2 linked regions of the Reyranella humidisoli genome follow. The protein of the gene in region 1 interacts with the protein of each later gene in a pairwise test. Links are inferred from orthologs where the notes say so. Each region holds a gene or a part of one and is shown in the gene's direction. Other genes may lie near its edges.

Region 1 (15,266 bases):
TGGGCACCAGCCGGGCGCGGGCCCTGAAATCCTCTGACATTCTTGACTTAGCTCCTGGCTGACGCGCGGACGAGTTTGCCCACGTCGGTGAGTTCGTCGATGCGCTCGATGGCATCGTGCAGGCGACGGGTGCCCGATACGCCAAGCAAAGGCGTCACCAGGCTGTCGAACTTGGTCTCGATCGCCTGGCGCTGCTTCTCCAGGTCCGCCCAGGGAATGCCGGAGTCGTGCTTGACCTCGATGGTCGTGCCGTCGTCGAGCTGGATGGCCATCTCTGCCAGCGAGTGCGCCCAGTGCGGCTGGAAGTCGATCGACATCTTGTCGCGCAGGTCCTTGATGCGCGGCTCCTGCGTCACGGCCTCGTTGTAGGATTCGAGATTGGCGGTATCGACGCCGGTCAACGCCATCGCCACGGTCTGGCGCAGCGAGAACTTCGCCTCGAGGCCCGTCGTCGGATTGGGGATGTTGCAGACCTTGTCGGCGCCGGAGTCGATCCTGAGAAGGATCTTCTGCACGCGCTCGGGCGGGAAGTTGTTCTTCAGCCGGATCTCCTTGGCGCACTCGATGGGGGCGTGCGTGAGGTAGCAGGCGGCGTGGTACTTGAAGAGGTTGTTGCGCAGGTGCCAGCCCGACGGCGGCTCGCCGAGCGCCGCCTCGGCATTCAGATGATCGCTCTGGGAGGAAGCGAAACCCTGGTCGCATTCCAGCGAATCGCCGCGCGCCGTGAAGCCCCTGGCGGCCAGCCGCGCCGCGCGCAGCCCGTGCTCGGAGGCGGTGCCGGCATGCAGCGGCTTGCACATGGTGCCGAAGTTCGACTTGAGGCCGGCCGCCTGCGTCGCGGCGATTCCGAAGGCGACGGCAAGCTGGCGATCGTCCAGGCCCAGCATGCGGCCGGCGGCTGCGGTCGCGGAGAAGGAGCCGACCGTGCCGGTGACGTGGAAGCCTTTCTGATAGTGACTGGGGGCCACGAGCCGGCCGACCCGGCCCGAGGTTTCGTAACCGGCGACGAAACTCTCGATGAACAGGCGGCCCGAAGCCTTCATCTGTTCGCCAAGGGCCAGCAGGGCGGGGACGACCGTGACCGTGGGATGGCCGCCCATCGAGAAGTTCACGTCGTCATAGTCGAGTGCATGGCTGGCCGCGCCATTGATCAGCGCGGCGGTCGACGGCAGCACGGTCTCGGAGCGGCCCACGAGCGTCGCGGGGCCTTTCGCCCCGTCTTCCAGTGCTTCGGCGATCAGAATGCCGGTGAGGTCTTCCTGTGCCCCAGCGATGGTGACGGCGAACCAGTCGAGCAGGCACTGCTTGGTGCGCTCGACCAGATCGTCGGGCAGGTCCTGCCAGGCGAGGGCGGCAGCGCGCTTGGCGATTTCGGCTGTGACCGGAACGACGGCAGCCATGTTTTCCTCCTGAATTTTAGGGCGCAAGTGTCCGCCAGCAGCCGCCGTCTTGTCCACCATTCGGGCTTTCGCGCATCGATATGGCCCAGACACAACAAAGCCGCCCGAAGGCGGCTTTGTGCCGACTATCGTCGATCCGTCAGTCGCAGCAGCGAGCCAAGGCAGGAACGATCCTGGTGGCGGCAACTGCAGAGATCGCCGGCGTCGTGATGGTGTAGTTCACAGGATCACCTCCTTTCGATGTTGATGGGACGTCGAGCCTCGCACAGCACGGGCGGACTGCCTAGGGCTTCCTCGCGACTATGTGGAAGATATGCCAGTGCTTGGCGTTGCCGCGGGGCGTCACGCCGTCGGCTTCCTCCTCGTCGAACATCTCCAGGTCGAGACCCTGGAGCAGCGCCAGGGCTTCCTCGCGCGAGACGAAGGTCATGCCGGGCCGACCGACCCAACTGTCGCGCGGACCATACCACTGGCCCGAAAAGCGACCGCCCGAGGGGAGTGCCTCGCGAATGCGCTCCCAGGTTCGATGAAAGGCCTGTGGCTCGCAGAGAGGCATGGCGAAGCTCGAATTGACGAGTTGGATCCCGAGCGGGATCGGCACTTCCTCGAGGCGCGCGAGGACCGGCGTGACATCGCAGCCATCGGGCAGCGGCCGCGCCTGCAACTGCCTCAGGGCCTCGGGTTCGGCATCGACGGCAATGACCCGCCAGCCTCGGCGCAGTTCCTCGATCACGTCTCGACCGTCGCCGCAGCCGAGATCGATGACGAGGGCGTCATCGGGCGGGGTGCCGAACGCATCGAGCGCGGCGAGCAGTGTCTTGCGGGGAGGCCGGTCACGAAGCTGCTGGTAATACGCGGCCCAGCCGGCGGACCGTTCGCTTTCCGTCATGCGCGTTCTCTTCGAACTCCGGCGCTTGTCGTGCCGCGCCTCGTGTGATCGTATCGCAAGCCACAAATAATGAAGCAACGTTTCGGGAGGAATTTTATGAAGGGACTAGGAAGCCTTGCGTTGGCCCTCGTGCTTGCCTTCGTGCCGCTGGCGGCGCGGGCGGATATCAAAGCCCTGGCCGAAGCCGCCAAGAAGGAAGGCGAGCTCACCTGGTACGTCGCTCATTACACGTCCGAAGGCGCCGAGGATCTCGGCCGCGGCTTCACCGAGATGTACGGCGTCAAGGTCAACGTCGTGCGCACGACGGCGCAGGTCGCCTATCAGCGCCTCCTGCAGGACATCAAGAACAACCAGACGATCTGCGATGTCTTCTCCTCGACCGATCTCGGTCACTACGCGCGACTGAAGAGCGAGGGGCGCCTGGAGAAGTACGTGCCGGAATCGACCCCGAAAATCTCGGAGGCTTTCCGGAACTTCGATTCAGATGGCTACTTCCACACCACCGCGGCCGGCCTGGTCGTCCTCACCTACAACACCGCGAAGGTGAAGGCCGAAGACGCGCCCAAGAAGTGGGAAGACCTGCTCGACATCAAGTGGAAGGGCAAGGTCTCGACCGGACATCCTGGCTTCTCCGGGTATGTCGGCACCTGGGTCCTGTCGATGAAGAAGCTCTACGGCTGGCAGTACTTCGACAAGCTCGAGAAGAACAAGCCGCAGATCGGCCGGTCGATCAACGACACGGTGACGGCGCTCAACGCCGGCGAGCGGCAGGTGGCGGCGGGTGCGGACGGCTCGACGCTGTTCAGCGCCGCGCGCGGAAATCCGCTGGCGGTCTCCTATCCCAGCGACGGCTCCGTGCTGATCATCTCGCCGTCGGCGATCATGAAGGGCACCAAGCATCCGAATGCCGCCAAGCTCTTCATGGAATATCTCTATTCAATCGAAGCCTCGAAGATCAACGCCAAGCATTTCGGCATCCCGCTGCGTCCTGAAGTCCCATCGCCTCCGGGCGCCAAGCCGATCAGCGAGATCAAGGTGATCCGACCGACCGTCGCGGAAGTCGAGAAGGGCATCCCGGAGGTGATCGAGCAGTGGCGCGACACGTTCGGCAACTGATCCTCGGCGTCACGCCATGTCGGTAGCGGCTCCGGCCTTCGATCCGGTCCCGGTGCGCCCCGTGCGTGCCAGCCGGTTCGATTCGTCCTGGCTCCTGTGGATCGCGATCATCGCGGTCCTCCTGTTCCTGGTGGTGAGCCCGTTCGTCTACCTGGTCATCACCAGTTTCCAGGCGGAGCGCACGGGCGACTTCACCCTCTCCAACTACGCGACGGCCTATGGCCGGGCGCGCTATGTCGATGCGCTGTTCAACTCGTTGAAGCTGGGGGCGGCGTCGGCCGCCCTGGCCGGCATCTTCGCGGTGCCGCTGGCGTGGGCCGTCGCGCGCACCAACATGCCGGGGCGCGGGCTCACGCGCATGCTCGTGCTGGCGACCTTCATCACGCCGCCCTACACCGGCGCCGTCGCCTGGATCCTGCTGGCCGGCCCGAACGCCGGCTGGCTCAACCGCTTCTTCATGATGGTGACGGGCGCCGAGGCGGGACCGTTCAACATCTACAGCTTCACCGGCCTCGCGGTCGTCATCGCGCTGTATTCCTTCCCCTACATCTTCATCTTCACGACGGCAGCGCTGGAACTGGTCTCTTCGGAGATGGAGGATGCCGCCAACATCCTGGGCGCGGGGCCATGGCGCACCATGCGCAAGGTTACCCTGCCGCTGGCGCTGCCCGCCATCCTGGGCGGCCTGATCATCTGCTTCCTGGAGGCGATCGCGCTGTTCGGGTCGCCGGCGATGATCGCCATTCCAGCGCGCTTCAATGTCGTCACGACACAGCTATTCCAGTTCTTCGGCAACCCCGTCCGGGTCGAAGTGGCGGCGGCCTATGCCATGCCGCTCCTGGGCGTCACCATCCTGCTGGTGCTGGTCCAGAGGCTGATCGTGCGCCGCAAGGGATTCGTCGCGCTGACCGGCAAGGGTGGAGAGCGCCGGCCGATCCTGCTCGGCCGCTGGCGCTGGGTGATGTTCGGCTACGCCATGTTCGTCTCCGCGCTGGCGGTTTTCCTGCCCTACATCTTCCTGATTCAGTCGGCTTTTGCCAAGGCGTGGGGCCGCGGCTTCCTGCTCGATAACATTACCCTGGCGAACTTCCACTTCATCCTGTTCGAACATGCGACGGCTGCGCAGTCTGTCATCAACAGCTTCGTCTATGGCGGGATCAGCGCCACGATCGCGGTCTTCCTGACTTTGGGCGTCGCCTATATCGTGGCGCGCAAGCTGATCCCGTTCGGCGGCGTGCTGGGCTTCCTGTGCGTGGCGCCGTTCGTGATCCCGGGCGTGGTGCTGGCGATCGGCTTTTATGCCGCCTACGCGCCACCGCCGCTCTCACTCTACGGCACCGCCCTGATCCTGATCCTGGCCTTCACCACGCGCTTCCTGCCGGTGGGCTACGTCAACGCGAGTGCGGCGATCAACAGCCTCAATCCCGAGATGGAGGAGGCGGTCCGCGTGCTGGGGGGCAGTCGCATGACGGCATTGCGCCGGGTCGTGGCGCCGCTGCTCAAGCGCAACCTGCTGGGCGCCTGGCTGCTGATCTTCATTCCGGCGACGCGCGAACTGTCGGCAGCGATCTTCCTGTACGGTCCCAACACCAAGGTCGCCTCGGTCATGATCTTCGACATGAGCGAGGAGGGCAATTTCGAGCGCCTGGCGGCACTGGCGCTGGTCTTGCAGGTACTGACTCTGCCACTCCTGTATCTGGGCCAGCGAGCACTGGGCCGCGACTTCATGCTGAGGCGTACCGCGACATGAGCAAGCTGGTTTTGAAGAACGTCGCCAAGCGCTACGGCGCCTTCGAGGCGGTGTCCGATTTCTCGCTGGAACTGGCCAAGGGCGAGTTCGTGTCGCTGCTGGGCCCGTCGGGCTGCGGCAAGACCACGACCCTGCGCATGATCGCCGGCTTCATGCCGCCCACCGACGGCAGCATCGAGATGGACGGCAAGCAGATTTCGTCCGCCTCGGGCGTCGTGCCGCCCGAGAATCGCCGCATGTCGATGATCTTCCAGAGCTACGCCATCTGGCCGAACATGACGGTGGGCGAGAATGTCGGCTTCGGCCTGCAGGTCCGGAAGCTGTCGCGCGCCGAGATCGACCGCCGCGTCGACAAGATCCTGGACGTGGTCCAGATGCGTAACCTAAAGGGGCGCTATCCCGCCGAACTGTCGGGCGGCCAGCAGCAGCGTGTGGCGCTGGCCCGCGCCATCGTCGTCGAACCGGAAGTCCTGCTGCTCGACGAGCCGCTCTCCAATCTCGACGCCAACCTGCGCGAGGAGATGCGCTTCGAGATCCGCCGCCTGCACGACGAGTTCAAGATCACGACCGTCTACGTGACCCACGACCAGTCCGAGGCGATGGTCACTTCCGACCGCATCGTCGTGATGAACAAGGGCAAGATCGAGCAGATCGACGCGCCGCACGTTCTATACGGCCGGCCCAAGAGCCGCTTCGTGGCGGGCTTCATCGGCCGCACCAACTTCGTCGAAGGGACGGGGCAGGGTAGCGACGTGCGCTTCGACGGTTTCACGGCGGCTGCATCGGCGCTCGAAGGTGCCAGCAGCGGCGGCAGGCTCCTCTACTCGCTGCGGCCGCAGGCGATCGGCCTGTCGACCCAGGTGGGCAGCGGCCCCAATCTGTCGGTCGAAGCGGAGATCGTCGATCGTTCCTACCTCGGCGAATACTGGGACTATCAGGTCCGTCCGCTGGGGGGCTCGAAGCCGCTGCGCGTATCGACCGCCCCGACTGCCGTTTTCGAGATCGGTAGCCGCGTCTGGCTGGAGATCGCGCCGTCCGCCATGGTACGGGTAGAGTAAGCATCCCAACGTTAGAGTGAGAGCATGACCGCAGGACCGTTAGCCCGTTTCAAAGTCCTCGACCTGACGCGCGTGCGCGCCGGTCCGACCGCCGTCCGTTACCTCGCTGACTGGGGCGCCGACTGCATCAAGGTCGAGATGCCGCCGTCCGCCGGCGAGATGGACATGGGCGGTCCGCGCCACGGGCCCGACTTCCAGAACCTGCATCGCAACAAGCGGTCGATCACGCTCAACCTCAAGGAGCCGGACGGCAAGGCCGTCTTCATGAAGCTGGTCGAGCAGGCCGACGTGGTGGTCGAGAACTACCGCGCCGATGTGAAGTTCCGCCTCGGCATCGACTATGAGAGCCTGAAGAAGGTGAACCCGAAGATCATCCTCGGGTCGATCTCGGGTTTCGGCCAGGACGGCCCTTATGCCGAGCGCGCCGGCTTCGACCAGATCGCCCAGGGCATGGGCGGTCTCATGATGGTCACCGGCAACCCGGGCGAGGGCCCGATGCGCGCCGGCATTGCCGTCGCCGATGTGGGCGCGGGCCTGCACTGCGCAATCGGCATCCTGATCGCGCTGCTGGAGCGTGACACGTCGGGCCAGGGCCAGTGGGTCTCGTCCTCGCTGTTGCAGGCCATGATCTCGATGTGCGACTTCCAGGCCGCGCGCTGGACGCTGGCCAAGGACGTGCCCGGCCAGGCCGGCAACAACCATCCGACCTCGATCCCGACCGGCGTCTTCAAGACCAGCGATGGCTATATCAACATCGCGGCGTCGGGCGGCCACATCTACAAGCGCTTCTGCGAGGCCGTCGCTTCGCCGGAACTCTACACCGACGAGCGGTTCAGCACCGACAAGGCGCGCGCCAAGAATCGCGATGCGCTGAACGACGAGATCAACAAGCGCGTCGCGAAATACAGCAGCGCCGACCTCGTCGAGAAGCTGAACAAGGCGGGCGTGCCCGCCGGCCCGATCTACAAGATGGACGAGATGTTCGCCGATCCGCAGGTCAAGCACCTGAAGATGGCCCATCCCGTGCACTCGCCGAAGCTGGGCGACATCGAGGTGATCGGCCAGGCGATCAACATGAGCCGCACGCCCTTCGAGATGAAGTCGGCGACGCCGGAGCAGGGCGAGCATACCGACGCCGTGCTGAAGGAAGCCGGCTTCGATGCGGCGGCCATCGCCGACTTCCGCAAGCGGGGCGTGATCTGACGATGATCAGCCCGACGCCGAACATGATTGCGGAGAAGGTGGGACCGGTCGGCCGGCTCGTCTTCAACAAGCCGCAGAAGCACAACGCCACCTCGACCGACATGTGGGAGGCGATTCCGGTCATTCTCGACGAGTTCGAGCGGGACCCGGAAATCCGCGTCGTGGTGGTGACCGGGGCGGGCGACAAGGCCTTCGTGTCGGGCGCCGACATCTCGGAATTCGAGAAGGCGCGCAACACGCCCGAGCAGGTCGCCTACTACGACAAGATCGGCGAGATGGCGAACAAGCGCCTCAACAGGTGCTCCAAGCCGACGATCGCCCGCATCCGCGGCTACTGCATCGGCGGCGGGCTGGCGGTGTCGCTGCTTTGCGACATCCGCATCGCGTCGGAGAACAGCCGGTTCGGCGTGCCGGCAGCACGGCTCGGGCTGGGCTATCGCGCCAGCGGCCTCAAGATCCTGGCCGACCTCGTGGGCCCGTCTCATGCCAAGGAAATCTTCTTCACCGCCCGGCACTTCAACGCCCAGGAAGCCTTCGGCATGGGGCTGGTCACGCGCGTCGTGCCCGACGCAGAGCTCGACTCCTATGTCGAGAATTACTGCAGGATGATCGGCGAGAATGCGCCGCTCACCATGCACGCCGCCAAGCGCACCATCGAGGAACTGACGCGCCTCGACGGCGAGCCGGACTTCGCCCGCCTCAACGGGCTGGTGAAGCAATGCTTCGACTCCGAGGATTACATCGAGGGCCGCACGGCCTTCATGGAGAAGCGTAAACCCGTGTTCAAAGGACGCTAGGGAGACGGCGATGACGGTTCTGACGCAAGAGCAGCGCGACGCGTTCTGGCGCGACGGGTATCTCATGGTGGAGGACGCCGTCACGCCGGCCCAGCTCGGGGCCCTCAAGGCGGAGATCGCAGGCTGGGTCGAGCAGAGCCGGGCGCACGCGACGCCGTTCGGTCCGCCCACCATCGACGGCCGTCCGCGCTTCGACATGGGCGCCGAGCACAGCGCGGCGAAGCCGGCGCTGCGGCGGATCAACAACCCGTCCGACATTTCCGACGCCTATCGCGAGGTCATGCTCGACGCACGCATGGTTGACATGGTGGCCGACCTGATCGGGCCGGACGTGAAGTTCCACCACTGCAAGATCAACCTGAAGCTTTCGGGAGCGCGGACCGAGGTCAACTACCATCAGGATTTCGCCTACACACCCCATACCAACGACGACATCGTGACGGCGCTGCTGTTCCTCGACGACGTCGATGAAAGCAATGGTTGCCTCACCGTTGTGCCCGGCTCGCACAAGGGGCCGGTCCTCTCGCTGTTCGAGGGCGATCGCTTCACCGGCGCCGTCGCGGCCGACGAGGAGAAGAAAGCGCTCGGCCAGTCGGTCCCCTGTCTGGGCAAGGCCGGCAGCGTCTGCCTGATGCACACCCGCCTGCTGCACGGCTCGGCCGCCAACGGCGCCGACAAGTCGCGCGGTCTCTACATCTGCGTCTATACGGCCGCCGACGCGGTGCCGATCGCCCGCAACCCGATGCCCAGCCCGAACGAGGGTCGCATCGTGCGCGGCAAGGAGGCCCGCTTCGCCCGCCTCAAGGAAGGGCTGGTCGAGCTGCCGAAGCAGCCCAAGACCGCGTCGTTCTTCACCGTGCTGGGCCAGGATTCCAAGCAGGCGGCCGAGTGAGCGATCCGCTGCCGGCGATCACGGAGGCGCAAGCCACCGGAGAGATCGCCGATCTCTTCGCGGACATCAGGGCTACCGTCGGCGTGCGTGTGGTCAATCTGGTCTGGCGTCATCTCGCGACGATGGAAGGGGCATTGCCCTGGGCCTGGGCGGCCGTGAAGCCGCTCTATCTCGATGGTCTGCCCGATGCAGCGATGGCGACCTTTCGCCAGACCATGGACATTCCGCGGCTGGCCTCGCTGGCCGGTGAGGAACCCGCCAGCGTCGATGCCGTACTGGCGAGCTACGACCATTCCAATACGATCAACTTGTTCGCTCTGGGTGCCCTGCGCGCCTGGCTGAATGACGAGGTGGCGCGTGAGGGCAGGATCGAGCCGGGACCGCGCAAGCCGGCGCCCGACCTGCAATTGCCGAAGCTCGCCTCCGAGGAAGACGTCGACGCCGCGACCTGGGCATTGGTCCTGCGCCTCAACAAATTCGGCGACGAGCCGCAGCCATTGATCCTGGCCAGCATGTACCGTCACTTGGCGCACGCGCCGTCGTTCCTGCAACGCGTCGAGACGGTACTGGGGCCAGTTGCCGCGGACGGCTCGCTGCGCCGGGCGATCCTCGACAATCGCAAGACGGCCGCCGGCCTCGCCAGCACGCTGGCCCGCTCGATCTCCGCCGAGCGGCCGGCCCATGCCGACGCCATCGAGAAGGCCGTTGGCCTGTTCGTCGACCACGCCATCGGCAAGATGGTCACGATCTGCCGTGCGATCAGGGTAACGCGGGGTACGGCGCTCTAACTGTCGCCCTGAACGCAAAAGGCTACTCGGCCGCCTTGCGCGCACCCTGGTTGCGCGCCAGCCATTCCGCCATCGCCTGTTCCATCGTCATGAACACCGCGCCGCCTTCCATCAGGCGTTGGATCAGTCGCTCCAGCATCATCATGCGATGGCCGCGGCCGATCACGTGCGGGTGGAAGGTGTAGGTGAGGATGCCGAAGTCCGGCTGGACGCGCGTCATGTAGGTGAAGTCGTCGACGAAATTGTCGAGGACGTTGGTGGCGTTCATCAGGCCCTGCTGCACCGAGCCATTGGGCAGGCGCATGTATTCGAAGTGCGGGAAGTCGTCGAGCGACCAGCTGATCGGCATTTCCAGCAGGGGCGTCTCGCGGCCGCGCACGAACGGCTTCAGCAACTCGGCGACGTCGCCCTGACGGGCGAAGTAGCAATCGTAGTCATGGCCCATCATCGAACTGTCGTACCGGATGCCGTGCTTCAGCAGCAGTTCGATGGAGTGGGGCGAGAGGTCCCAGGCGGGCGAGCGGTAACCGCGGGCGGCGCGACCGCTGATGCGCTTGATCGACTCGTTGCCGCGCACGATCTCTTCCTCTTCCTCCTCGCGGGAGAGGGTGACGGGAAGGCGGTGGGTCCAGCCGTGATGGGCCAATTCATGGCCGGCCTCGACATAGGGCATCACGGCCTCTGGCGTACTGTCGATCGTGTGGCCCGGCGTGAAGAACGTGCCCTTGATGCCGTAGCGTTCCATCAACGCGACCAGGCGCGGGATCACCACCACGTCGTACTCGCCCCGCGAGATCGCCGTCGGGGACGTCATGCCGCGGGCAATGAAGCCCGAGAGATGGTCGTGGTCGAAGGTGAGGCAGACGATATGGCGCGGCATGGCCCTGGCTCCCGCAGAGGTTTCGCGGAGCTTAGGCCGGTTTGTCGTGCGCGCCCATCGTCCGATGCTATCCTTGGACCCTCATGCGCTTCGCTCTCCTGCTCGCGCCCCTGCTCGTCCTGTCCGGCTTGGCGGCCCAGGCGCAGACGTATCTTGCGCAGCAATGCGTGCTGTTCGGCGAAGCACAGTACCGGCGGCTCGACGGCACGATCGAGAAGGTCGCGGCATTGGAGTTCCCGCCGCCGACCATCGAGAAGATCGACATGAAGGTGGGACCGCAGTCGGTCGCCTCGGCGCTCACGTTGCGCGGCCGGCTCACCTATCGCAATCGCGGCCCGCTCGAGACGCAGTTCGTCTGCCTGCTGGATGCGGCCGACAAGCCACTGTTCTTCTATGCGCTGCCGGTGCCGGCGACACGTGCCGCGCCGACCCCGTTCGGACGGGGGCCGAGTGGTACGCCGCCGCCGGTCGCGACGACTGCGTTGGCGCCGAGACCGGCGCAGAAGCCACCCGAGCCGCCCCGCCAGTCCTTGCCGGCCACGGCGATCCGCCTGCGCGGCCTTGTCCGCGAGGTCGGAGGCAAGCTGCAATTCTCGCCCTGCGACGGCGCTCCGATGGCACTGGAGGATCGGACGCCAGGGCAGGAACTGGGCAAGGCCCTGCGGGCACTGACGGCAAGTCAGGAAGGGCGGCCGATGTTCGTAGAATTCTACGGCGCCCGCGAAGCGGGGCCGGGAGGTGGCATTGGCGCGCTCGAAGTGCGCCGTGCGGCGGTCGAGACGGCGGGCTGTCGGGAACGCTTCGACCAGCGCGAATGGATCGCCTCGGGCAGCGAGCCGTCCTGGCGCCTTGAGGTCACCGGGCGGGACATGATGCTGAACGTGCTGGGTAGCCCTGCGCCCCAGCGCAATGCCCATGGTGGCCTGTCGCGGCCGGGCGACGGCAGCGTCGGCTATACGGCGCTGGACGATCCGGGTTTCACCGCCGCCTTCGAGGAGCGGCGCTGCGTCGATCCCCTGTCGGGCTCGCTCTTCGCCTACACGGTGGAGGTGCGCAGCGAGGGGCGGTCCTACGCCGGCTGCGCCGCCCACAATCCCGCCATGCCAGCCCCTTAAGGAGGACGCCGATGGATGACGCCGAACGCCTGCGCGAGATGGTCCATGCGGCCCAACGGATCGTGGCCTTCACCGGCGCGGGGATCTCGACCGAGTCGGGAATCCCCGACTTCCGCTCGCCCGGGGGAATCTGGACCCGCTACAAGCCGATCTACTTCGACGACTTCATGGCTTCCGACGAGATGCGCCGCGAGTCCTGGCACCGCAAGTTCGCCACCGACGAGACCATGCTGAAGGCCGAGCCCAATGCCGGTCATCGCGCGCTGGCCAAGCTGGTCGAGCAGGGGCGGATGAGCGCCATCATCACCCAGAACGTTGACGGGCTGCACCAGCGCTCGGGCGTGCCGGACTCGAAGGTCATCGAACTGCACGGCAACACGACCTATGCCACCTGTCTCGATTGCGGCCACCGGCACGAACTCGCCCCGATCCGCCGCGCCTTCCTCGAGAAGGGAGAGGTGCCGGTCTGCGAGAAGTGTGACGGGATCGTGAAGACCGCGACGATTTCCTTCGGTCAGGCGATGCCGGAAGTGCCGATGCTGCGTGCCCAGGAGGAGACTCTCGCCTGCGATCTTTTCATCGTGCTGGGCAGCTCGCTTGTGGTCTATCCGGCGGCCGGCTTCCCACAGATGGCGAGGCGCAACGGTGCGAAGTTCGTGATCGTGAACCGCGAGCCCACGGACCAGGACGCCGACGCCGATCTGGTCATTCACAAGGAGATCGGGCCGACGTTGAGCCGGGCGATCGGCGTCAATTGAACGGCGAGCGTTGCGGCCCCGAGCGGGACACGATTTAATCGATCAAGAGCAAGGAGACTCCGATGCGGATCAATCGCAGGACTGCGCTGCTGGGAGGGCTGGGTGCCGCCGCCCTCGGCGCGATGCCTGCCGCGGCGCAGGACATCACCTTCTTCCGCATCGGCACCGGCGCGACGGCCGGGACCTATTTCCCGATCGGCGGCCTGATCGCCAACGCCATTTCGAACCCGCCGGGCTCCCGTGCCTGCGCCGATGGCGGCTCCTGCGGTGTGCCGGGCCTCGTCGCCACCTCGGTCGCCTCGAACGGCTCGGTCGCCAACGCCAATGCCATTGCCGCCGGCACGATGCAGTCGGGCTTCGTCCAGTCGGACGTCGCCTACTGGGCCTATACGGGCACCGGCATCTATGAGGGACGTCCCAAGGCGGATGGGCTGAGGGCGATCGCGAGCCTCTATCCGGAAAGCTTCCAGCTGGTCGCTCGCAAAGGCTCCGGCATCAAGTCGGTGATGGACCTGAAGGGCAAGCGTCTGTCGCTCGACGAGCCGGGGTCGGGGACCCTGGTCGATGCGCGGCAGATCCTGGCCGCTTACGGGCTCACCGAGAAGGACATGAAGGCAGAGTACCTGAAGACCCAGCAGGCGGCCGACAAGCTCAAGGACGGCACCCTCGATGCCTTTTTCAGCGTGAGTGGATGGCCGAACGGTGCAATCTCGGAATTGGCTGTGACGACCGGCATCGACCTCGTGCCGATTGCCGGGCCGGAGGCGGACGGACTGGTGAAGAAATTCAGCTTCTTCGCGACGGACGCGATACCCGACGACGCCTACAAGAACACGCCCGGCGTCAAAACGGTGAGCGTGAACGCCCTCTGGGTGACGTCGATCAAGCAGTCCGAGGCTCTGATCTATGCCATCACGGCGGCATTGTGGAACGCCAACACCCGCAAGCTCCTCGACTCGGGCCATGCCAAGGGCAAGGTCATCCGCCTGGAAGACTCGCTGCAGGGCCTGGGGATTCCGCTGCACCCGGGGGCGGAGAAATTCTACAAGGAAAAGGGCATCATCAAGTAAGGCCCGACCGGGGAGATCGAAATGCGCTTGAAGGGCAAGACCTGCGTCGTCACGGCTGCGGGACAGGGGATCGGTGCGGCGACGGCACGGACGTTCGCGCGCGAAGGTGCCAGGGTGTGGGCGACCGACGTCGATGCCGGGAAGCTCGAAGCGCTGAAGGGCGTGGAAGGGATCGTCACGCGCAAGCTCGATGTGCTCGACAAGGCCGCCATCGGCCAGCTCGCGGCGGAGACCGGGGCGGTCGATGTCCTGTTCAACTGTGCGGGCTTCGTCCATCACGGCTCGGTGCTGGATGCAACCGACGAGCAGTGGCAGTTCGCCTTCAACCTCAACGTCCGCAGCATGTTCTGGACGATCCAGGCCTTCCTGCCGGGGATGGTGGCGAAGGGCTCCGGCTCGATCGTCAACATGTCGTCGGCGGCCTCCTCGGTGAAGGGCGCCGCGCTGCGCTTCATCTACGGTACGACCAAGGCCGCCGTCGTCGGTCTCACCAAGTCGGTGGCCGTCGACTACGTCTCCAAGGGCGTCCGCTGCAACGCGATCTGCCCCGGCACGGTCCAGACGCCATCGCTCGACGAGCGCATTTCGGCCCTGGGCGGCGGTGCCGACGCGAAGCAGTTCTTCCTGCAGCGCCAGCCCACCGGCCGGTTCGGCGCGGCCGAGGAGATCGCCGCCCTGGCGACCTATCTCGCCAGCGACGAATCGGCCTTCACGACCGGTACGGTGAACGTGATCGACGGCGGCTGGAGCGTCTGACCATGGACATGGCGGCCATCGCCGCGCTGGCGCCGGTCATTCCGGTGCTCACGGTCGAGAGCCGCGAGATAGCCGTACCGCTCGCCCGCGCGCTGGTGAAGGGAGGCCTGTCGGTTCTCGAGGTGACGCTGCGAACGGGGGCGGCGCTCGAGTGCCTGAAGGCGATCGCGGAGGAGGTTCCGGAGGCGGTCGTCGGCGCAGGGACCGTGCTCAATCCCGACCAATTGGACCGGGTGCAGCGTGCCGGCGCCCGCTTCGCCGTAAGTCCGGGCTGCACGCGCGAACTCGGCCTGGCGGCGCGGTCGTCGGGCCTGCCGTTCCTGCCGGGGGTGCAGACCGTCTCGGAGGCGATGACGCTGGCGGAGCAGGGGTTTCGCTTCCTCAAGTTCTTTCCCGCGGACGCGGCCGGCGGTTTGACCTGGCTCAAGGCGGTCAGTGCGCCGCTCGCTGATCTTCGCTTCTGCCCGACCGGCGGGATCACGCCGGAGACGGCGCCGGCCTATCTGGCGCTGCCGAACGTGGCCTGTGTGGGCGGCTCGTGGGTCGCGCCGCGTGGCGCCGTGGCAACAGGTGACTGGCAAAGCGCCGAACGGCTGGCCGCCACGGCCTCGGCACTGAAACGCCGCTAGCGAAACGTCATGAAAGGTGCTTCAAGACGGCACCAAGGAGTAGCGGCTACCGATGAATAGGCTGTCGTTCGCAGCGTTGGCGCTTTCGATCGTGGTAGGCGGAACAGCGCGAGCCGATTCCGTAATCATTCTCAATTCCGAGGAAGCGTCCTACAGCATCCTGAG
Region 2 (15,350 bases), on another replicon or contig:
GAGGTCGTGCTCGTAGGCCGTGTAGGCGTGGCCCTGGACGTTGGAGAAGAAGTACTTCTGACCGATCAGGCCGTTATGCGGCAGAACGCTCTCATAGCCCGCGGCGTAGTCGTATTCGTAGGCGTGGTAGGCCTGTCCACTGACGCCGGTGAAGGTGTAGCTGAGCAGGCGGTTCGAACCGTCATAGTCGGCCTCGTAGCCGGTATAGGCCTGGCCGGTGATGCCGGTGTGGAAGTACTGCGCGCCCGTCAGCTCGTTGTCGTCGTTGTAGTCGTAGGACATCGACGAATAGGCCTGCCCCGTGACGCTCATCAGGAAGCTGTGGGCGCCGGTCATCTTGTCGATCGCCGTGCCGTTCGCCTGGTAGTCGGTGTAGGCGATCTGCAGCACCGACTCGCCCACGTCGGTGAACTCGATCTGCTGCACGTGGGTGTTGCTGTTGAGCGCGCTGAGGGCGGCGGCCACGTTACCCGCCTTGTCCTGCACGATGAGCTGGTAAGGCGAGGTGTCGGCGTTCTGCGTCACGGCAAGTGCCGCCGCATCGCCGGTGATCTGCCCGACCGTGACGGTGAGTGCGTCGTTGTCGGAGATCGTAATCGAGGTCGGCAGATTGGCGCCGTAGGTGTCGAGATCGGCCGAGATATTGGCGGCCGTGTCGCTGATGGCGCCGTTCGCGGCCACGCCGCTCACGGTGAGCGTCAGCGCGACGCTCGGCGGACCGTAGGGCGTCACCCCGTCGGCCAGCAGCTCCTGCATCGTCACCGTGTAGGTGCCATTGCCGAGCGTCGAGGTCGTCTCGGTCTGCCAGCGCCCGTCGAGATCAGGCGTCGCCTGCAGGACGCCCGAAAAGGTGCCACCGACCGTCTGGGTGATAACGATCTGGGCGATATGACCCGGCACGATCTGGTTGGTGTATTGCGAGGTCAGGCCCCAAGTCGTGACTCCCCCGCTGCTGGTGGCCGTGGAATTCGTCGGCGTGCCCGTGTGGGAGCCGTTGTTCGTACCGGTCCAGCCGAAGGCCAGTGGTGTCTCGCCGGTGATCGCGACCGAAGGCGCCGTCGACAAGGGAATGTTGCCCTGCGCGGGCATGCCGGTGCCGTTCTGCTGGTCGAGCGCGGTGAAGACGGCGCCACTCAGGGTGCCCGCGATCGGCGCAGCGGCCGGCTGGTTGAGCGACGCGCCGCCGGCATAGGCGAAGGTCAGCATCTCGACCGGCGCGGACCGGTACTCGTTCAGGTCGATCTCGAGGAAGTTGGTCGAGAGATTGTTCGGATTGATGTTCGCGCCGCCCGCGACGGCCACGTCGAAGATCGTGAACTCGATGTCGCCCGGGGTTGTCGAGGCTGCCGTCGTGTAGAACTCGTAAACCTTCTGACGGCCTTCGAGATCCGAGAGGACGAGCTGGTACCAGCCGATGTCACCCTGCGCGACCGTGCTGGCGACCGGCAGGCCCGCGATGCCGAAAGTCCCCAGGACGTTCATGCCGCTCGTCACCGTCCACGCCCCCGGCGAGCCGGCGATGGTATAGGTCTGCCAGATGTTGCCGCCGGTCGGCAGGGTCACGTACTCGAACGTGCCGTAGCCGTTGGCGTCCTTGCCGGTATAGATGCCGATCTGCACGCTGAGATCGGGGCGCAGGAGCGTCTGGCCGTCGCGCCCGACCACGTTGAGATAGAGTGCGCTCGTCGTATCGGGGATCAGGTAGTCGGTCTGGCTCGACTGCGGGGCAAGGAACGGGCCACCGGTCGGCGCCGTATAGTCGGGCGCGATCTCCGACGCGCCATAGACGTAGAAGTCGATGTTGCCGACATTGTTCGCGGGTGACGGCGTCGACGACGAACCGGGCTGGCCGAGCGGAATCAGCGGCCCGGGCGTGACGTCGACCGACAGGTTGTCGGAGAAAGCCGAGCCGTAGACATTGGAATTGTAGAAAAAGTACTCGCTGTAGGCGTCGTAGTGGACGTAGCTCGGCGTGGGCGAGACGGCCGTGTCGCGATAATTGTCGAAGGCGTAGGCCGCGTCCCAGTTGGCGTTGTTGTTGAGATTGATGGTCTGGGCCGCCCAGTTGTCCGGCCCGTAGGTGCCGCCGTTATAGGGGTTGGACTGGTTGGCCACGGTCGCCCAGTAGCCCGCCGTGAAGCCGGTGAAGGCCTGCGTGAGGATGTTGCCGAATTCGTCGTTCGTTCCGCCCGGTGTGACGAACGTGGCGTCGGGCGAACCCGGCGGACTGCCGCTGCCGGGAACCGTATAGGGCTGCGTCAGATAGGGGTCTTCATAGATGTACAGCTTGCCCTGGCCGGCCGAATAGAGATTCGACTGCAGGTCGGCTTCGCTGATCACCATCCAGGCCTGGGTCTGGCTGCCCTCCTTCGGGCTGAACACGAAGTACTGCCCGGCCGAGCCCCAGGTGCCGGCGCCCAGCTGCACCGACTGGATCTTGTAGGAATAATACTGGCCGTTGTGCCACACGCCATTGGCATCGTTCTCGCCGTTGGTCGCCCCCGACAGCAGCAGGTCGTGCTGCGCGGCGAAGCCCTTGGTGACGTAGTCGTTCCAGTCGGACGGTGGATAGAGGGCGCCGCCGCCCATCTGCACGTTGGAGGGCGAGATCACCATCATCGTGTCGCCAGCGAGTTCGCCGGCGGCATATGTCAGGACATTGGACGAGGTGCTGTTCTTGAGCGCGTCGACGATGGTGGTCTGACTCTGGCCATAGCCGCGATACTGGTCGGGCCCGCTGCTGTACGAGACGTGCACCTGCGTGTTCTGGGCAAAGCCCGGAATGGCCGTCAGGTCGCCCGCATCTCCGCCTTTACCCAGCAGGGAGTATTCGAACTGCGAGTAACCGTACTGGTAGTTCGAAACGTTTATCGCGATATCGGCTTCTGCCGTGATCAGCGTCGTCAGATCGTGCGCGTGTGCGTTCGTTCCCGGCGTGGTCAGGGCCTCGCTCTGCACGAGGAGATAGACGACGCCGCCATTGATCGTGGTGGTGGTGGTGTTCGTCAGGTCGATGGTAGCGGTGTAGTTGCCGCTGCCGTCCGACGTGACACCCGACTGGAGCTGGCCGCCGTCGATCAGCGTCGTGAAATTGCTTTCACCCGAGGGCGGCTGGTCATTGTAGAGATAGACCCACACGCCCGTGAAATTCGAGCCGGTCTGGCCGCCCGTCGCTCCCGTGACTTCCGTAACGAAGTCTCCGGACATGTGGAACGTCAGCGTCACCGGCGGCGGAGTGGCCATCGTTCATCTCCCTGTGCTGCGCGAACGGAGATGACGATTCGGTCGTCGCTGCTTCAGCAGCGCCGAGAGTCCCCCCGCTGGGCGCTGTTGTCCCTAGTCTGAGGGGAACCTGAAGCCGCACGCCGGCAAAGGCAACACGTTCGTGCTCGCGGACAGAATAAATAACTGTAACGTTCCGATGTCAGACGCGGTGAAGGCAAACATCGCGCCGGCAGGTTCTTCGGAAATCAGGACTGGCGGTCGAGGCGTCCCGGGCTGCATTCTGCGGCAGCATTTGCCCCGGCCGGGGGCCCCAACGCAGGACGACAGATGAAGAATGGCAGGGAGGCTGGCGCTCCGACTGAAGCCGGCGGCACCGACCGCGCGGCCTCCTTTCGGCAGTATCTGGCCAGGCGTTGGGCGCCGACCGCAGAGCCGATCCTGATCGTCGGCGATGCGATGCTCGACATCTACGTGTTCGGGACGGTCGAGCGCATCTCCCCCGAAGCGCCGGTGCCCGTCATGCGCCAGCAGGAAACGCGCGAGGCGGCGGGCGGTGCGGCGAATGCGGCGGTCAACATCGCGAGCCTGGGCGGCAGCGCCCATCTCGTCTCCTGTGTCGGGGCCGATGCCGATGGCGAGCGGCTGGCGGCAGTCCTCGCCGAAGCCGGCATCACCTTCGACCTCGTGCGATCGGCGGCCAGGCCGACCACGGTCAAGACGCGCTTCGCGGCGGGGCAGCATCAGATCCTGAGACTCGACCGCGAGAGCAACGCGGTGTCGACGGCGGAGTGCGAGCGCGAGGTGCTGGCGGCCATCGAGCGGCGCATCGGCAATTGCCGGCTCGTCGTCCTGTCCGACTACGACAAGGGCGTGCTCACCGACCGCGTCCTCGAACGGACCATCGCCTGGGCGCGCGCGCGCGGCGTTCCCATCGTCGTCGATCCCAAGCGACGTGACTTCTCGGCCTATCGCGGCGCCACCTACATCAAGCCCAACCTCGCCGAACTCGAACGCGCGACCGGCCTGTCCGTGCCGTCGCGCGACGACGGCGCCGTCGAACGCGCGGCCGGCATCGTGGCGGCAGCCACGATGGCCAACGTGCTGGTCACCCGGTCCGAAGCCGGCATGTCGCTCGTCCCGCCCGCCGGCCCCGCCCTCCACATGTCGACACATGCCCAGCAGGTGTTCGATGTCACCGGCGCGGGCGACACCGTGATCGCGGCTTTCGCGCTGGGCATCGCCTCCGATCATTCCACGCCGGAGGCGATGGCCTTCGCCAATCTCGCGGCCGGCATCGCCGTCTCGAAGCCTGGCACCGCGACGGTGCTCGCCGAGGAGGTCGAGGCGGAACGCTCGCTGCTCGCCGACGACGAAGTCGTGGCCCGCGGTGCGCTGGTCACGGCCGAGACGGCGCTGCGCCTGCGCCGGATCTGGAAACGGCAGGGTCTCAGCGTCGGCTTCACCAACGGCTGCTTCGACCTGCTGCATCCCGGCCACGTCTCGCTGCTGCGCCAGGCGTCGTCGGGCTGCGACCGGCTGATCCTGGGCCTCAACAGCGACCAGTCCGTCCGGCGTCTCAAGGGAGACGGCCGCCCCGTCCAGACCGAGGAGAATCGCGCCGCCGTGCTGGGCGCGCTCGAGTCGGTCAATCTCGTGGTGATCTTCGACGCGGACACGCCGGCCGCACTGATCGACCTGCTGGTACCCGACCTGCTGGTCAAGGGCGCCGACTACCGGATCGAGGATATCGTGGGCGCCGACACCGTGCTGAAGGCCGGCGGCAGGGTCGTCACCGCCGAACTCGTGCCCGGCCAGTCGACGACGAAACTGGTTGCCGCGAGCCGGCCCATCAAGACGGACGCGAAGGTGAACGCGTGATCCTCGTCACCGGTGCGGCGGGTTTCATCGGCTCCAACGTCGCCGCCGCCCTGAACGAAAAGGGCCGCAACGATCTCGTGGTCTGCGACTGGCTGGGCCAGGACACGCGCTGGATGAACCTGCGCAAGCGGATGTTTCGCGACTTCGTATTCCCCGACGATCTCGCCGGCTACCTGGAGAAGGCCGACGGGATCGAGGCCGTGATCCACATGGGCGCCAACTCCTCGACGACCGCGACGGACGGCGACGCGATCCTGCGGACGAATTTCAAGTTCTCGCTCATGCTGCTGGACTGGTGCGCCGCGCGCGGCGTGCCGCTGGTCTATGCCTCGTCGGCGGCGACGTATGGCGACGGCGACAAGGGCTTTGCCGACGGGCTTTCCTTCGACGCGCTGCGCGCGCTTCAGCCGCTCAATCTCTACGGCTGGAGCAAGCACCAGTTCGATCTCGTCGTGGCCGAGCGTGTCGCACGCGGCCTGCCGCTGCCGCCAAAATGCATCGGGCTGAAGTTCTTCAACGTGTTCGGCCAGAACGAGTATCACAAGGGCGACATGATGAGCGTGGTCGCCAAGAACCACGCGACCGCCGTCGCGGGCGACGAGGTGAAGCTCTTCAAGAGCCATCGCCCCGACTTCGTCGATGGCGGGCAGAGACGCGACTTCGTCTATGTCGACGATGTCGTGGACGTGGTCCTGTGGTGCCTCGAGGCGGGCCCGCGCCACGGCCTGTTCAATGTCGGCACCGGCATGGCCGTCTCCTTCCGCGAACTGATCGAGGCATTGTTCGCCGCGGTCGGCCAGGCGCCCAACATCTCCTACGTGCCGATGCCGGAGAGCCTGCGCGCGAAGTACCAGTATTTCACCCAGGCGCCGCTCGACGGGCTGCGGGCGGCCGGCTATCGCGCGCCTTTCACCGACGTCGGCCCCGCCGTGGCGCGCTACGTCGAATACCTCTCGGGTAGCGACCGGTATCGTTAGCGGCCCTGGAATCTTTCCGACATAGGCGAACCATCAGAGATCAATTGCTTCCCCATTCAGATGGGGAAGTGCCCCGTCATACGGGGCGATGGGGTCATGAACATCGCAAATCCATGACCCCTCCGGCCCTGCGGGCCACCTCCCCATTTGAATGGGGAGGAAGATGATTGGAGAGGCGCTAAACCGGCAGCAGGTCGCCCTTCTTCTTGACGAAGCGGATGAAGGTGTTGGGCGCGATCCGGTCGCTGTCGAAGACCAGTTCGACGGCGCCGGATGCGATCAGGCCGTCGAGCCAGGGCGCGACGGTCGGCGTCTCGGGGCGACCGACGTCGTCGATGCCGATGATGGTGTCGGGGCCGCACTTCGACCAGATCGTGCGCAGCACCGGGTCCATCAGCACGCCCATGTCGAGGTCGAGCCAGACGAAGCTCAGCGGCCCCTGCAACTGCGCGCAGGTCTTCGTCGCATCGCCCTTGACCGGCGTGAGCGGCAGGATGCGCGACCACTTGGTGAGGAAGCCGAAGGCATCGAACGCGTCGTCGCGGAAGGCGCCGATCCCCAGCGCGCCGCCCGCCGGGTCGTCGATCTCGAATCCGTGGAACGTGTCGAACGTGTAGTAGTGCTTGTTCGCCCCCAGCGCCTTCAGCATCCAGGCGAGCTTCACCGACAGGATGCCGCGGAAGCAGCCGAACTCGGCCACGTCGCCCGCGACCGGAAGCGCCTTCTCAAGGAAGGGGAAGATCAGCGAGATGTTGGCTTCCTGGCGCATGCCCGCGATTTCCGGCGGCATCAGCGCCTTGATCCGGGCCTGGGTGTAGTCGACCAGGCTCTGGTACGCCTGCGCCGGCTCCGAGAAGGAGCGCAGGTGGGCCGCGATCTCGTCGACCACCTTGGCGATGACGGCGTTGTCCTCGCTCTTCACCGCCGCCGCCGACCAGTCGCCGCGCGGGTTGGCGCGGAACTCGACGACCTTCTCGTCGAGATACCGGTCGTATTCGGCGCACTTGGCGACGAAGGTGAAGGTCTCGGGGGTCGCGCCTTGTCCGGCGGCGCGCTTCAGGCAGTCGAGGAAGGCGCAGACCGCCTCATGCTGACCGCGCGCGTCGGCAAACGCGCGGCCGGCGGCGGCTTCCTTCATCAGGCCAAAGGACGGACCGCCGGCGATCCCCGGCTCCATCCGGCCGGCCTGGTCGACGAAGACCCGGGCGGTCGACCGGAAGGCCTCCGCGTCGGCGAGCCCGAAGCTCCTTCCCGACATCACTACGCTCGATCTCGAATTCACCGACGGTCCTTTCCGGGACTGAACAAGGGTCGATGCTCGCACACTCCTCCCCTCGGTAGAAGGGCGATGGGCGGCGAACGCCATCAGGCGAAGAGAATATCGCTCAACTCGATGGCGTTCGCGCCGACGAACGAGATGGCGAGGTCGGCGGGAGCGTAGAGCACATCCACCGTCGCATGGAGATAGAGGCTCGTCGAACTTCCGTCCGACTGGATCTGGACATGCGAGGCGCTCATGCTGAACGCCGTCAGGTCGAGTTTGCTGGTCCCCGACATGAAGTCGAAGATCGTGTCGTAGCCGGTGACCAGATTGCTGTCGAGGAACTGCAGGTAGACGAAGACGTCGGCCCCGCCCATGCCATAGAGCGCATCCCCGCCGCCCGCGCCCGTCAGGATATTGGCCGCGGCATCGCCGATCAGCGTGTCCGACGTCGAACCGCCGATCAGGTTCTCGACCGAGTTCATGGTGTCGAACAGCACGCCGTCGACATAACCCGCCTGCGAGCGCAGGTCGGCATAGACGTGGCCCGTGGTGCCCTCGTAGGACGCGGTGTCGATGCCACCCTGGCCCCAGAGCTGGTTGGGCGTGCCGGCATTGATGCCGCCGCCGATCAGCATGTCGTCGCCCTCGCGGCCGTAGAGCAGGTCGCTCGACGCACCGCCCGTCAGGCGGTTGGCGCCGCCATCGCCGATCAGCGTGCTGCGCCCGAGGCCCGCGGTCAGGTTCTCGACGCTGTCGTAGGTGTCGGCGAGCAGGTAGTTCACCATGCCGTATCGCGCCGACAGGTCGGCATGGACGACGCCGCTGCGACCGGCATAGGAGGCGGTGTCGATGCCGTCGCCGCCCCACAGCTGGTTGATGCCGAAACTGCCCATCAGCACGTCGTCGCCGGCGCCGGCATAGAGAATGTCGTTGCCGATGCCGCCGTCGATGACGTCGTTGCCGGCATTGCCGTGCAGCACGTTGTTCAGCTCGTTGCCGATGATGGTGTCGTTGCCGCTACCCGTCACCAGCGTGCCGATCAGCGAGCGCGTGTCGCCCTGGTAGAGCAGCGTGTTGTAGACGTTGCCCTGCGCCTGGTACTCGACCGTGCCCGGAGGGGCATAGGCGTTCAGGTCGGCGAGATGGTCGACCGAGAAGCGCAACCACTGGCCGGCCCGCAGGTCGTCGTACTGGTCGCCGCTGAAGTTGCTGAGGTCGTAAGTGGTGTCGGCGCCCTGCGTCCACACGGTCTGGAAGATCCTGTGCGTTTCCGTCACGCCGGTGTCCGGTGCTTCCTCACCGTCGATGTACTGCTGCCCGGTGCTGTTGCTCCAGGTGTAGACGGCCTTCTGCGCCGGCGTGGTGCCGGTCTTGCCCTTGTCGAAGTTCGCGCCGTACATCTCCTGCAGCGCCGCAATGTCGTACATCATGTAGCCCGACACCGAGGACCCGTCCGGCGCGGTCGTGTTGGCATTGACGCCGACTTCGCCGGTCAGGAAAGACGAATAGCTCATCACCGTGAATTCGATGTTGCTGCGATCGGCCGAGATGGCGCCGTTCGGATAGGGCTCGAACGGATGCTTGAGGCCCATCGCGTGACCGATCTCGTGGATGATCGTGGCGAAGGTGTCGTTGCCGTAGAGTTGATCGGTCTCGGGCGTCCCGTTCTCGCCGAGGAACACGTCGCCTGCGCTGTTGGAGATCGCGCCTTCGTGATTGGCGGGAAAGTTCGCATGCGAGCCGCCGTCGTTGCCCGGCAGGCTGCCGGCGCCGGCGATGCGCATGGCAGCATCCGAAGTCTCGCTCAGCTCGAAAGCGACACCGGTGTACCAGGTGATCTGGTTGAACCCGATGATCGACGCCGCTTGCTGGTGCTCGTTGGCCTCGATGAAGACATCCAGGCCTTCCTGGTCCTGATAATCCTCGGGATAGTCGTCGACGGAATCCGGGAAAAAGTAGGTGAAGCTATCCGCGGGTGTCTGACCGTCGGCATCCGACGTCCAATAGTGGTCCGACAACAGCGCCCTGAGGTTCGCATCGATGATCGTGTAGGAAGCGAAGGTGCCGGCGTAGAGGCCGCCCTTGGTGATCGCCGGATCGGCCATGATCAGCATCCTCCTGGAAAGCAGAAAACAGAGGCCCGCCTCTACTATCCGTCCACATTCGGGACAAGTTTCGCCGCGCCCAGACCGCGCAGAATCGCGGCAGGTGCGACGCGAAGTGTCAGTTCTCCGGTTCGACACCGCACGCGACTCTCGTCGGCCCCCTGACACAACGCGAGCGGATACCTATATTCCGGCTCTCTGGCAGGTGGCGACAGGAGCGAGACATGCAGACGTACAAGAAGACCCAGGAGGCTTTGGCCAAGCTCTCCCCCGAACAGTTCTATGTGACGCAGGAGAGCGGCACGGAACGGCCCGGGACCGGCGCGCTGCTGCACAACAAGCAGCCCGGCATCTACGTCGACATCGTCTCCGGCGAGCCGCTGTTCGCATCTTCCGACAAATATGAATCGGGATGCGGGTGGCCGAGCTTCACCAAGCCGATCGAGCCCGCCAACGTCGCGGAGCTCAAGGACGTGTCGCACGGCATGATGCGCATCGAGGTCCGGTCGAAGCATGGCGACAGCCATCTCGGCCACGTCTTCCCCGACGGACCGCGCGACCGCGGCGGCCTGCGCTACTGCATCAACTCGGCCTCGCTGCGCTTCGTCCATCGCGACGACATGAAGGCGCAGGGCTACAGCGACTATCTCGACCAGGTGGAGGATGTGAAATGAGCACGGAACGCGCGGTTCTTGCCGGCGGCTGCTTCTGGGGCATGCAGGACCTCATCCGACGCATGCCCGGCGTCTTGTCGACGCGGGTCGGCTATACCGGCGGCCACGTCGCCAATGCGACCTACCGAAACCATGACGGCCATGCCGAGGCGATCGAGATCGTCTTCGATCCGGCGAAGACCAGCTATCGCAAGATCCTGGAGTTCTTCTTCCAGATCCACGATCCCTCGACGATGAACCGCCAGGGCAACGATCGCGGCACCTCTTACCGCTCGGCCATCTTCTACACCAGCGACGAGCAGCGCCGGATCGCCCTGGACACGATCGCCGACGTCGACGCCTCAGGGCTGTGGCCCGGCAAGGTCGTGACCGAGGTGGCGCAGGCCGCCGAGTTCTGGGAGGCCGAGCCCGAGCATCAGGATTACCTGGAGCGGATCCCGAACGGCTACACCTGCCACTTCGTACGGCCGAACTGGAAGCTGCCGGTCCGCGCCAAGGCAGCCCAGCCCGCCTGACACCGGCCGGAGCCGGCGCCCGGCCCCAGTTAACGACCGCGCACCGGTTCCGACCGCATGGTCGGCGACGCCAGGGGCCCGCGCACGGACACGAGATAGTCCAGCGAGCCCGGCGTGCCGGTGTCGAGGGCGATCAGCGTGTCGACGGTCCCCTGCCGGAGATCGAAGCGGCTTTTGACATAGGCCGTGGCATGCGGGGCGCGCACGGTATGCTCGTCGAGCGCAAGGATGCCGCCCGACAGGTCGAAGGCCCCGCGCGTGGCGATCCAGCTCCCCACGAACCCGTCGATGACCGCCGAGGTGAAGCCCATCTCGGTGCTGAACAGGCTGGCGAGTCCGGTCGCGAACGAGGCGAAGGACGCCGACCCCCGCACGACGGATGCGCGGACCTGGCTTCGCGACTGTCCGCGGCCCACTCCCGAGGCGACGAGATCGTCGAGCGTGCCGCCCTCGGCTCTCCAGACCAGGTCCTCGAGGTCGAGCGTGCCTTCCAGTGCCACCGCGAGCTGGTCGGTGCCGAACTCGTTGGCGGCGCCGGCCACCGCAATGGTGCGCGAGATGTCGATGTTCCCCACGCTGCCGCCCAACTCCATCGCGGGCACAGGAGCCCGCGCATCGACCCGCGCCGTCAGGTCGAAGGCCGCGCCTTCCAGCGTGCCCGCCAGCCGCGTGACGTCTAGTACGCCGCGGTCGAGTCGCGCGGAGAGTTCGACCATGCCCAGCGCATAGCGCCCCCAGGCGACCGCTGGCGTCGTGAGTGTCAGCGTCGCATCGAGCGCCCGCAGCGAGTTCGTGAGCCGCTCGCTTCCCGTCGCCGGCGAGGCCCCGCGCCGTGAATCGCCGGCACGCCCCACGCCCGACCGGGGCGCCGCGGGCAGCCAGCGATCCAGCCGCAGCCCGCCCGGCGCCTGCAGCGACGCGGTGACGTGCGGGCGTGCCGCCAGGGTCGAGGAGAGCTCACCCGAAAGCGCCATGCCGTCGATCGCGAGGGTGCCGCGGAACGTTGCGCGACGCCAATCGCCGTGAAAACTGCCGTCGGCCTCCACGTCGGCCACGTCCTCGCGCAGGCCGCCGCTGGCCGCCGCGAGGAAGGCGCCGAGGTCGAGGCCCGTCACGGAAAAGCGAGGAAAGTCGAAGCGGCGGTCCTCGCCGAAGGACATGCGCCCGGCCGCCGTGAAGGTGGCGCCGAGCATGGAAACCGACAGGTCCGACAGGGCCGCTTCCTTCAACGTCCCGACCGCGCGGCCCGCCACCTGGGCGGCCCCGATGCGCCCATGGACGAAGCGCGGCAGCGCCGCGAAATCGAGCATCCGGTCGGCATCGCGAATGACGCCGCGATAGACGAGGTCGAAACGCGGGACGGTGCCGTAGTCGGCGACCGCCCCCGAGAGTTCGAGGTGTGAGCCGAGAAGCTCGCCCACGCCCACATGCTTGAGCTTCAGCTCGTTGCCCTGGATGACGACATGGGCATCGACCTCGTGCGCGGTTTCTCCGCGGTAGAGCACGTTGTCGAAGCGGGCCTTGAAGTCCAGCACGGGCGGCGCGGGTTCGTCGGCCGCCGGCGGCGAGACCGGCGTCGCGTCGGGCGCGGGCATCAGCCCGTGCAGGGCCGCGCCGGTCAACTGATAGGCGTCGAGGTTCAGGTCGGGGAGATGAATGCGGGCGGTGATGACGGTCGGAATCGAATAAGCGATGTCGGCGCTCGCGGTGCCGCGCTGGTCGTCGAGTTCGAACGTCGCATCGGTGACATGAACGACGCCCCTTGCCGGCCGCGTCTTGCCGCTGATCCGCAAGGTCTGCAGGCGGTCGGGCGGCAGCGACGTCGTGTCGATGCCGATCCATTTCAGCGTCTGGCGCAGGTTCCGGCCCTCGACCTCGATGAGGCCGTCATATCCCGCGTCCTTCGCATCGCCCTCGAAGCCGGCTTTCCGGTTGATCAGGAGGTCCCCGGGCAGCACGGCCTTGAGCGCCAGTATGTGAAGCACGTCCTTCTCGTACTGGAAGGTCACTGTGACATCGCGGACCGCGTCGCGGCGGTAGCGCACCGTGTCGACCTCGCAGGTCAGGCGCACCCGCAACGACGGCAGGTCGTCGTCGGACGACGCCCCGGTTTGCATCGCCGCCCGCGCTGCGTCACCGGACGGCGGCACGAACAGCGCGCCGTCCTGCAACCGCTCCACCCAACGGTCCGCATCCAGATAGGACGACGCCAGCCTGCCGCTCACCGCCGTCGTCGTACCGCCACCCGCGATCAGCAAACTCCCCGTGATGCGTTCGTCCGCCACGGCGATCGCCAGATCGTCGAGCGAGAGCCGGTCGCCGGCCAGCGCGACGTCGGCCGACACCGCCAGCCTGCGAGCGACCGCCTCGTTCACGCGCATCGGCCGGCGGCCGCTCGCCGTCGTGATCGATTCGACGAACTCGGGCAGGTACTCGGCTTCCAGCGACAGGCGGCCCCGCAAAGGATCGCCGGCCGTGCGCTCGCCGGGCCAGCCCGCGAAGACGAGGCGGCCGCCCGGCACGCCGAGCTTCAGATTGACCGGGGCATCGGCCGACGCCGTCATCCTGAGCCCGAGCGTGAACAATGCCGGAATGCCGTTGACGACAGCGGTCCCGTCGAGGGCGAGAAGGCCCGCGTTCGCATCGAACGAGCCCGACAGGTCGATGGCCCGCGCCTCGAGCGGTTGGCCGGACAGACCGGTCGCGTTGACGATCCGACCGCGCCGGATCTCCAGCCGCGCGACCGTCACCATCGGCACAGCGTCCCCCGCCTGCCCGTCCGGCAGCCGCCAGTTGGGGCCGTCGTCAGTTCCCGGTTCGAGTGCCAGTCGAGGCTCGTCGACGACCACCCGCTGCAGATCGATGCGGCCCTGCAACAGCGCCCGCCAGGACAGTGTCACGGCGAGCTGTCGCGCTTCGAAGAGGTTCGGCGCGGCGGCGCCCGGCGCATTGCCGACACGAACCCGCTGCGCAACGAGAACGGGCTGTGGCAGCAGGGCGACGTCGAGCGGGCCGTCGAGCCCGACCTCCCGGCCGATCTCCTGCGTCAGGAACGATGCGAGGCGCGCCTTGTGCGGTTGCCAGTCGATAACCTTGGGAAGGATGAACAGGCCGGCCACGACCGCGACCACGCAAACGGCGATCCAGGCCGACATCCGCACGAAAAATCCAGCCGTTCTCAACGACCATGCGAACATCGAGGATACCGTGACGACAGCAATCTGCTGGGGTTTGCCTTCGAACCGAGCCTATGGGGCCTTGCCCGACGGTTCAAGATTGGACGCGGTGCGGCTCTTTCGGCGCGGCAGCCGGACCTGCCGACGTGGATCTGCCGACGTGGATCTGCCGACGCTGCCGCGACAGCGCCATTCCCGTTGGCGAAACCGCCGGGCAATTCGCGCGCCGCGAGGCTTGTCAGCGCGCGCGAGGGCTGCTCCCTTTCCGGTCAAGGGAGATACCAGCATGAAGAGCGACTCGACCTATGACTACATCGTCGTCGGTGCCGGGTCCGCGGGCGCGGTCGTCGCGAGCCGGCTCTCGGAGAGCGGCAAGTATCGCGTGCTGCTGCTCGAGGCGGGAACGCAGGGCTCGAACTTCTTCTGGTCGAAGGTGCCGGTCGGCGTCGCCAAGATGATCGACGATCCGGCCGTCAACTGGTGCTACTCGTCGGAGCCCGACGAAGGCTCAGGCGGCAGGCGCATCGCCGTGCCACGCGGCCGCATGCTGGGCGGCTCCAGCTCGATCAACGGCATGGTCTACATCCGCGGCCAGGCGCAGGACTACGATCACTGGGCGCAGCTCGGCAATCGCGGCTGGAGCTTCCAGGACGTGCTGCCCATCTTCAAGCGCATGGAACGCTTCGAGGGCGGCTCCGACGAATTCCGCGGCCGCGACGGCATCCTTCCCGTCACCCACACGCCGCGCAACAAGGTCCCGCTGCTGGAGAAGATGATCGAGGCGGCCGAGAAGATGGGCCTGCCCTACAATCCAGACCAGAACGGCGCCTCGCAGGAAGGCATCGGCATGTCCCAGGTGACGATCACCAAGGGCCGCCGCCAGAGCACCGCCTTCTGCTATCTCGATCCCGCCCGCGGCCGCGCCAACCTGCAGATCGACCAGGGCGCGATCGCGGAATCGCTCATCCTCGAGGGCAAGCGTTGCGTCGGCGTGCGCTATTCCGTGAACGGCCAGAAGCCCGAGGCGCGCGCCACGCGCGAGGTCATCGTCTCCGGCGGCTCGATCAACTCGCCGAAGCTGCTGGAACTCTCGGGCATCGGCCAGGGCGACCGGCTGCGGGCGCTCGGCATCGCGCCGGTGCACGAGCTAGCCGGCGTCGGCGAGAACCTGCGCGACCACTACTCGCCGCGCATGAAGTTCGAGATCACCGGCAAGAACCTCACCTTCAACGACAATGCGCGCGGCTGGCGGCTGGCCCGCGAGGCGCTGAAGTACGCGATGTTCCGCGAGGGCTTCCTCGCCTCGACCTCGGTGCCGATCCGCCTCTATTTCCGCACGCGCGTCGGACTCGATTCGCCCGATGCCACGATCTCGATCGCGCCCTTCCTCTACGAGATGGTCGGCAAGGAGCGGCGCGTGTCGGCCCAGAAGGGCATCACCATGAACGTGAACGTGCTGCGCTCCGAGAGCACCGGCTCGGTCCACATCAAGTCGGCCGATCCCGCCGAGCCGCCGGCCATCCGTTTCAATTTCCT

The links.
Region 2: the proteins of KQ910_RS24425 (region 1) and rfaD interact in binary tests that used the Escherichia coli proteins (3 or more experiments, as listed by UniProt). The link is inferred for Reyranella humidisoli from one-to-one orthologs.

The regions. Positions count from the first base shown.
Region 1 is NZ_JAHOPB010000003.1:189,238-204,503, forward strand. The notes cover bases 6,401-9,315. They hold KQ910_RS24425 (enoyl-CoA hydratase), read left to right. Parts: upstream 6,401-7,418; coding sequence 7,419-8,213; downstream 8,214-9,315. Other genes in these bases: KQ910_RS24420 (CaiB/BaiF CoA transferase family protein), read left to right, coding at 6,401-7,416; KQ910_RS24430 (phytanoyl-CoA dioxygenase family protein), read left to right, coding at 8,224-9,105; KQ910_RS24435 (hypothetical protein), read left to right, coding at 9,102-9,315. Outside these bases: KQ910_RS24390 (MaoC family dehydratase), read right to left, coding at 1-40; KQ910_RS24395 (MmgE/PrpD family protein), read right to left, coding at 48-1,400; KQ910_RS24400 (class I SAM-dependent methyltransferase), read right to left, coding at 1,684-2,289; KQ910_RS24405 (ABC transporter substrate-binding protein), read left to right, coding at 2,419-3,405; KQ910_RS24410 (ABC transporter permease), read left to right, coding at 3,422-5,155; KQ910_RS24415 (ABC transporter ATP-binding protein), read left to right, coding at 5,152-6,213; more of KQ910_RS24420, read left to right, coding at 6,238-6,400; more of KQ910_RS24435, read left to right, coding at 9,316-9,893; KQ910_RS24440 (polysaccharide deacetylase family protein), read right to left, coding at 9,916-10,773; KQ910_RS24445 (hypothetical protein), read left to right, coding at 10,857-11,888; KQ910_RS24450 (SIR2 family NAD-dependent protein deacylase), read left to right, coding at 11,900-12,646; KQ910_RS24455 (TAXI family TRAP transporter solute-binding subunit), read left to right, coding at 12,709-13,716; KQ910_RS24460 (SDR family oxidoreductase), read left to right, coding at 13,732-14,472; eda (bifunctional 4-hydroxy-2-oxoglutarate aldolase/2-dehydro-3-deoxy-phosphogluconate aldolase), read left to right, coding at 14,475-15,101; KQ910_RS24470 (YncE family protein), read left to right, coding at 15,154-15,266. UniProt on the Escherichia coli protein: Converts o-succinylbenzoyl-CoA (OSB-CoA) to 1,4-dihydroxy-2-naphthoyl-CoA (DHNA-CoA).
Region 2 is NZ_JAHOPB010000001.1:2,527,505-2,542,854, reverse strand. What follows is about bases 4,091-7,089. They hold rfaD (ADP-glyceromanno-heptose 6-epimerase), read left to right. Parts: upstream 4,091-5,099; coding sequence 5,100-6,080; downstream 6,081-7,089. Other genes in these bases: KQ910_RS12250 (class I SAM-dependent methyltransferase), read right to left, coding at 6,259-7,089; rfaE1 (D-glycero-beta-D-manno-heptose-7-phosphate kinase), read left to right, coding at 4,091-5,103. Outside these bases: KQ910_RS12265 (hypothetical protein), read right to left, coding at 1-3,243; more of rfaE1, read left to right, coding at 3,553-4,090; more of KQ910_RS12250, read right to left, coding at 7,090-7,338; KQ910_RS12245 (M10 family metallopeptidase), read right to left, coding at 7,446-9,449; peptide-methionine (R)-S-oxide reductase MsrB, read left to right, coding at 9,674-10,123; peptide-methionine (S)-S-oxide reductase MsrA, read left to right, coding at 10,120-10,638; KQ910_RS12230 (AsmA family protein), read right to left, coding at 10,668-13,793; KQ910_RS12225 (GMC family oxidoreductase), read left to right, coding at 14,101-15,350. UniProt on the Escherichia coli protein: Catalyzes the interconversion between ADP-D-glycero-beta-D-manno-heptose and ADP-L-glycero-beta-D-manno-heptose via an epimerization at carbon 6 of the heptose.